Thalassospira sp. TSL5-1: one gene and its partner. Each later gene encodes a partner of the first gene's protein in a complex. Links are inferred from orthologs where the notes say so. Each region holds a gene or a part of one and is shown on either strand. Other genes may lie near its edges. The genes, in order: secG and secY.

The links.
Region 2: the proteins of secG (region 1) and secY are in contact, whole or in part, in a crystal structure (PDB 5AWW), measured with the Thermus thermophilus proteins. The link is inferred for Thalassospira sp. TSL5-1 from one-to-one orthologs. Residues at the interface, in WP_223903268.1 of Thermus thermophilus: Tyr5, Ile9, Tyr12, Leu13, Ala16, Leu19, Val20, Val23, Leu24, Gln26, Glu27, Pro28, Gln30, Gly31, Ala32, Asp34, Leu35, Met36, Gly37, Gly38, Ser39, Ala40, Asp41, Leu42, Phe43, Ala45, Arg46, Val48, Tyr53, Thr56; in WP_096411648.1 of Thermus thermophilus: Leu14, Gln16, Arg17, Phe20, Ile34, Pro35, Pro37, Ile72, Arg108, Arg109, Asn112, Gln113, Arg116, Ile117, Ile120, Pro145, Gly146, Trp147, Phe152, Phe155, Val156, Val159, Thr160, Val162, Ala163, Gly164, Ala166, Leu167, Trp170, Glu173.

Annotation. Positions count from the first base shown.
Region 1 is NZ_KV880637.1:1,806,971-1,810,008, reverse strand. The notes cover bases 203-2,919. They hold secG (preprotein translocase subunit SecG), read left to right. Parts: upstream 203-1,241; coding sequence 1,242-1,598; downstream 1,599-2,919. Other genes in these bases: LF95_RS08570 (CTP synthase), read left to right, coding at 1,714-2,919; tpiA (triose-phosphate isomerase), read left to right, coding at 203-826. Outside these bases: more of tpiA, read left to right, coding at 68-202; more of LF95_RS08570, read left to right, coding at 2,920-3,038. UniProt on the Bacillus subtilis protein: Involved in protein export. Participates in an early event of protein translocation.
Region 2 is NZ_KV880637.1:952,532-955,685, forward strand. Bases 202-3,034 are described here. They hold secY (preprotein translocase subunit SecY), read left to right. Parts: upstream 202-861; coding sequence 862-2,208; downstream 2,209-3,034. Other genes in these bases: rpmD (50S ribosomal protein L30), read left to right, coding at 202-263; rplO (50S ribosomal protein L15), read left to right, coding at 292-780; LF95_RS04540 (adenylate kinase), read left to right, coding at 2,241-2,885; rpsM (30S ribosomal protein S13), read left to right, coding at 3,006-3,034. Also shown: rpsE (30S ribosomal protein S5), read left to right, coding at 1-62; more of rpmD, read left to right, coding at 69-201; more of rpsM, read left to right, coding at 3,035-3,154. UniProt on the Bacillus subtilis protein: The central subunit of the protein translocation channel SecYEG. Consists of two halves formed by TMs 1-5 and 6-10.

The DNA of each region.
Region 1 (3,038 bases):
TTGTCATCGCAATTCCTGCTTTGCCGAATGGCAGGCGCATCATCATATAAAGTCGAGGAAGGTTTCAATGTCTGATCGTCGTCCCCTGATTGCCGGTAACTGGAAAATGAATTGTCTGCGTGATGACGGACTGGCGCTTGCCAGTGGCCTTGCCAGCAAGCTGTCGGGCGCAAGCGAGCGACCAGAGTGCGATATTTTGTTGTGCCCGCCGGCAACCCTGCTGGCTGATGTTGTTGGCGTGCTGGGGCATTGTGACATTCATGCGGGCGGGCAGGATTGCCATTTTGACAAAAGCGGTGCCCATACCGGTGACATTGCGGCATCCATGCTGTCAGATATTGGCGCAACCCATGTCATTTTGGGGCATTCTGAACGTCGTGCCGATCACGGTGAAAGTTCCACGGTCATTCGCCAGAAAATAATCGCGGCCCATAGTGCCGGTCTCACGGCAGTGGTTTGTGTGGGGGAAACCGAACAGGAACGGGACCTTGGCGCGGCAATTGCCGTTGTCTGCGGACAAATGGATGTTTCCCTGCCCGAAGATGCGACGGCAGAAAATACCGTGATTGCCTATGAGCCTGTCTGGGCAATTGGCACGGGGCGCACCGCTGCCGTTGCCGATGTCGAGGAAATGCACGCTGCCATTCGTCGTAAATTAAAAGAACGTTTTGCCGATGCCGAGGCATTTCGCATTCTTTATGGCGGGTCGGTAAAGCCGTCCAATGCCGCAGAACTTCTGGCCGTCGAAAATGTTGACGGGGCCCTTGTCGGCGGTGCCAGTCTGAAGGTCGAGGATTTTTGGGGAATTATTTCCGCCTGCAAATGACGGGGCGGTTTTCGGTCGCCAGCGGGAGCGATGCCTTATTGATACATGTTGTCTGATTACAGGGTTGTCGTTCCGGCGGGCGGGAAAGTTGGCTGCGATCATATTTTTCAAGATTAAGTGCCAGAATGAACATGGCAGTCTTGCATTTTCGAGTATGATCGGCGAAGATGTGTTCCCGGCGCGAGGAACTTTCCTTGCTTCAGGCCGGGAATTCTCCCGAAAAATAGATAGTTGATGTACACCCTGTTCAAATCAGGGTGTCGGTTATTTTTTGCGGTTGGTGATTTTGTGGTTTGGCGCGTGCCAAATACAGACTAGCCAACCGTTTCAAAACGCGTTAAACACGCATCAAATTTTGCCCGGTCAGGCAGCAAACAGCCTGCCGCCGGATTTACAAGTCAAGAGTTTTGAGGCCATGCAGACTGTCATTCTGGTAATCCACCTGCTTCTTGCGATCGGCTTGATTGCCGTAATTCTGGTTCAGCGCAGTGAAGGCGGCGGACTTGGTATTGGCGGCGGCAATAGCGGTGGCGGTAGTTTCGGCGTCATGAGTTCGCGCAGTGCTGCGAACCTTCTGACCCGCACAACGGCAATTCTGGCTGCGGCCTTTATGATCACAAGCCTTGCTCTGGCGTTGTTGAGCAATCACCGTGCTGCATCGACATCCATTCTGGATCAGGCACCTGCGCCTGCGGCCACGTCTGATGTTGATAAAACGGCACCTTCTCCGGCGCCGCAACAAGATAGCGGACCGGCAGCGCCGACACGTTAATAGCTAAATACCGATATCAGAGGCGGCAAAATTGCCGCCTCAATTTTTGAATTGTTTGCTCCCCGGTTTGCAAGTTGCGTAACCGTGGCTTTGTGCTTTGAGATGAGGCATGGATATGACCCGTTATATTTTCATTACTGGTGGCGTGGTTTCTTCGTTGGGCAAGGGCCTGGCTTCTGCTGCATTGGGTGCCTCGCTTCAGGCGCGTGGCTTTACCGTTCGTTTGCGCAAGCTGGACCCCTATATCAACGTCGATCCGGGCACCATGAGCCCGTATCAGCATGGCGAAGTCTATGTGACCGAAGATGGGGCTGAAACCGACCTTGATCTTGGTCACTATGAACGCTTTACCGGTGTTTCATCGCGTCGTTCCGATAACGTGACCACCGGGCGTATTTATTCCTCGGTGATCGCACGCGAACGCCGTGGCGATTATCTTGGCGGGACCGTTCAGGTCATTCCGCATATTACCGATGCCATTAAGGAATTCGTCCAGAGCGACGCGACCGAAGATTTTGTTCTGGTGGAAATCGGCGGGACGGTTGGGGATATCGAAAGCCTGCCATTCCTTGAAGCGATCCGTCAGATGGGCAACGAACTGGGCGATGGTCGCACCATGTTCCTGCATCTGACACTGGTGCCTTATATTCCGTCGGCAGGCGAGTTGAAAACCAAACCGACCCAGCATTCGGTGAAGGAATTGCAATCGCTTGGTATTCAGCCTGATGTGCTGCTGTGCCGCTGTGATCGCGAAATCCCGGTGAATGAACGTCGCAAGATTGCGCGTTTTTGTAATGTTCGCGAAGCATCGGTGATCCCCGCTTATGACGTGGACAATATTTATCAAGTGCCGATCAGCTACCATAAATATGGCCTTGATAACGAAGTTCTGCATCACTTTGGTCTTCAGGCCCAGGAGCCGGATCTGGGGCGTTGGGAAAATATTTGCGATATCGTTCGCAACCCGGAAGGCGAGGTGACAATCGGTATTGTTGGTAAATATATTCAGTTGCCCGATGCCTATAAGTCTTTGACCGAGGCCCTGACACATGGCGGCATTGCCAACAAGGTTCGCGTCAAGATTGAATGGATTGCATCTGACGATCTTGAAAAAGACGAAAATGTTAGCGAACGCCTCAGCAAGCTGGATGCCATTATGGTTCCGGGTGGCTTTGGCGAACGTGGTGCGGAAGGAAAAATTGCGGCTGCGCGCTATGCCCGTGAAAACAAGGTGCCGTATTTCGGGATCTGTTTTGGTATGCAGATGGCCGTTCTGGAAGCAGCTCGCAATCTGGCTGGCATTACCAATGCGTCCTCGTCGGAATTTGGCCCGACGGAAGTGCCGCTTGTCGGCCTGATGACCGAATGGTCAAAGGATGGTGGCCGGGTTGAACGCCGCAGCGGTGAAGATGACCTGGGGGGGACCATGCGCCTTGGCAA
Region 2 (3,154 bases), 850 kb from region 1 along the record:
CCCGTCGCGACAGCGGTTCTGCAGCAGCTAACGCTGCTTCTGCCGCCCTCGAAAAGGAGTAATTCGATATGGCTGCTAGCAAAAAAGCGACCGTTCGTGTTACCCAGACCGGGTCGCCGATTGGACGTCCGGCAGACCAGCGTGCAACGCTGGTCGGTCTTGGTCTCAACAAGATGCACCGGACTCGTGAGCTGGAAGATACTCCGGCTGTTCGCGGAATGATCGCCAAGGTCAAGCACCTCGTCCGTGTGGACGAGGCCTGATTGGCCCAGATCGAAAAGGTGTTGATTGATGAAACTCAACGAACTTGCTGATAACCCGGGTGCCCGCAAAGCGCGTACCCGTGTTGGTCGCGGCATTGGTTCGGGCAAAGGCAAAACTTCTGGCGCAGGTCAGAAGGGTCAGAAGTCCCGTTCCGGCGTAGCGATTTACGGTTTTGAAGGCGGGCAGATGCCGATTTATCGCCGCCTTCCTAAGCGTGGCTTTAAAAACCCGTTCCGCAAGGAATATGGCGTTGTGAACCTGGGTACCCTTCAGACTGCCGTTGATAACGGTGTTCTTGAAGAAGGTGCAAATGTCACCATCGCTCTCCTGGTGGAAAAAGGCCTGGCCCGTCCTCAGAAAGACGGTCTGCGTCTGCTCGCTAAGGGCGAACTCAAGGCGAAACTCGCCATCGAAATCACCGGTGCTTCCAAGTCGGCTATTGAAGCCGTCGAGAAAGCCGGTGGCTCGGTAACGGTTCTGGCTCCGGCTGCGGCCGAAGCAGAAACCGCAGAGTAAGCCTCTGTAACGACGTGAGGGTCCGGTTCCATCTTGCATGGGCCCGGACCCTCCGGTTTTAGTGTATTGGGAGATGAGTGCATGGCATCGGCCGCCGAGCAGCTTGCCGCGAACCTGAACTGGTCGTCTTTTTCCAAGGCGACTGAGCTTAAAAAGCGTATCTGGTTCACTTTGGGGGCGCTTATTGTTTATCGTCTGGGAACCTATATTCCCGTTCCTGGCGTGGATCCGTCCATTCTTGCGGATATTTTCCGGCAGAATGCGGGTGGTGTCCTTGGCATGTTCGACATGTTCGCAGGTGGCGCATTAAGCCGCATGACGATCTTTGCTCTGAACATCATGCCCTACATCTCGGCTTCAATTATTATTCAGTTGATGACCACCGTTTCGCCCACTCTTGAGCAGTATAAAAAAGAGGGCGAGCAGGGTCGTAAAAAGATTAATCAATATACCCGCTATCTGACGGTTGTGATTGCAACGGTTCAGGCCTGGGGCATTGCCGTTGGCCTTGAAAGCATGTCAGGCTCGATGGGAGCTGCGGTTCATGAACCGGGTATGTTCTTCCGTCTGATCGCTGTCGTGACGCTGGTTGGCGGTACCATGTTTCTGATGTGGCTGGGCGAGCAAGTCACCCAGCGCGGTATCGGTAACGGTATTTCCCTGATCATCTTCACCGGTATTGTTGCCAACCTGCCGCGTGCCATTGCCGGCACGCTGGAACTGGGCCGTACCGGCGCGCTTTCCGCCCTGGTGATCGTTGCCATCATTGTCATGGCGGTTGCAGTGATTGCCTTTATCGTCTTCATGGAACGCGCACAGCGCCGGGTGCTTATTCAGTATCCGAAACGCCAGGTCGGCATGAAGGTGATGGAAGGGCAGAGCTCTCATCTGCCGCTCAAGATCAACACTGCCGGTGTGATCCCGCCGATCTTTGCCAGCTCTTTGTTGCTGATGCCGCTGTCTGTCGCGCAGTTTACGGCAGGGACGGATGCCCCTGCATGGCTGACGAGTGTGACGGCTGTTCTGGGGCGTGGTCAGCCGCTTTACATCGCGCTGTATATCGCCCTGATCGTGTTTTTCTCGTTCTTCTATACGGCTGTTGTCTTTAACCCGGATGACACTGCGGACAATCTGAAGAAGCATGGCGGCTTTATTCCCGGCATTCGGCCCGGCAAGAATACCGCTGCGCATCTTGACTTTATTCTGACCCGCCTGACGGTTTTGGGTGCCGCGTATCTGGCTTTTGTGTGTATTCTGCCAGAATTGTTGATCGCGGAATGGTCGGTGCCATTCTACTTTGGTGGGACTAGCCTGCTGATCGTTGTCACGGTAACGATGGATACTGTTGCACAGATTCAGTCACACATGCTGGCCCATCAGTATGAAGGCCTGATCAAGAAATCGAAACTGCGCGGACGCCGCCGTTAAGACAGGTGCCGCGCGACTATCAGGGGGTAACGATGAACATTATCCTTCTTGGCCCGCCCGGTGCCGGCAAAGGGACCCAGGCCAAGCGGCTTGAAACGGGTCGCGGGATGATACAGCTTTCTACCGGCGACATGCTGCGTGCCGCAGTTGCCGCCGGGACCGAACTTGGAAAGCAGGCCCAGAAAGTCATGGATGCGGGAAATCTCGTCTCTGACGATCTGATGATTGGTCTGATTTCCGAACGTCTCGACCAGGATGATACCAAGGGTGGTTTTATCCTGGACGGTTTTCCACGCACCACGGCCCAGGCACAAGCCCTGGACGAGATGCTGGAACAAAAAGGCCTTGTTCTGGATTACGTGATTGAATTGCGTGTTGATGATGCCGCCCTTGTGCGCCGTATTGTTGGCCGTTATACCTGTGCCAGATGCGGACAGGGATATCACGACGAATTCCAGAAGCCCAAGGTTGAAGGTGTTTGTGACGCATGTGGCAGCACCGAATTTAAGCGTCGCGCAGACGACAACGCCGAAACGGTTACGTCGCGACTGGAGGCCTATCACAGGCAGACAGCACCTATCATTCCTTACTATGAGAAGGAAGGTAAGCTGAAAACAGTTGACGGCATGGCTGAAATCGACGAAGTTACGCGCGAGATTGAAGCCATCCTGGGGTAATTTCCCGGGCTGGTCGTGTTTTGCTTTGCGGGTTAGCTCTTGCTGGCCCGCTTTGCATCTGCGATTGGTCCCAAAGGATCTGCCGTAGGGTTTGTTAACAGGAAACAGGAGTCTCACACAGTGGCTCGTATTGCTGGCGTAAATATCCCGACCGCGAAGCGCGTCGAGATTGCGCTTACCTACATCACCGGTATTGGTCCGGCGAAAGCTAAAGAAATTTGCTCGAAAGTTGGTATCGAAGCGCAGACTCGCGTTCACCAGCTGAGTGA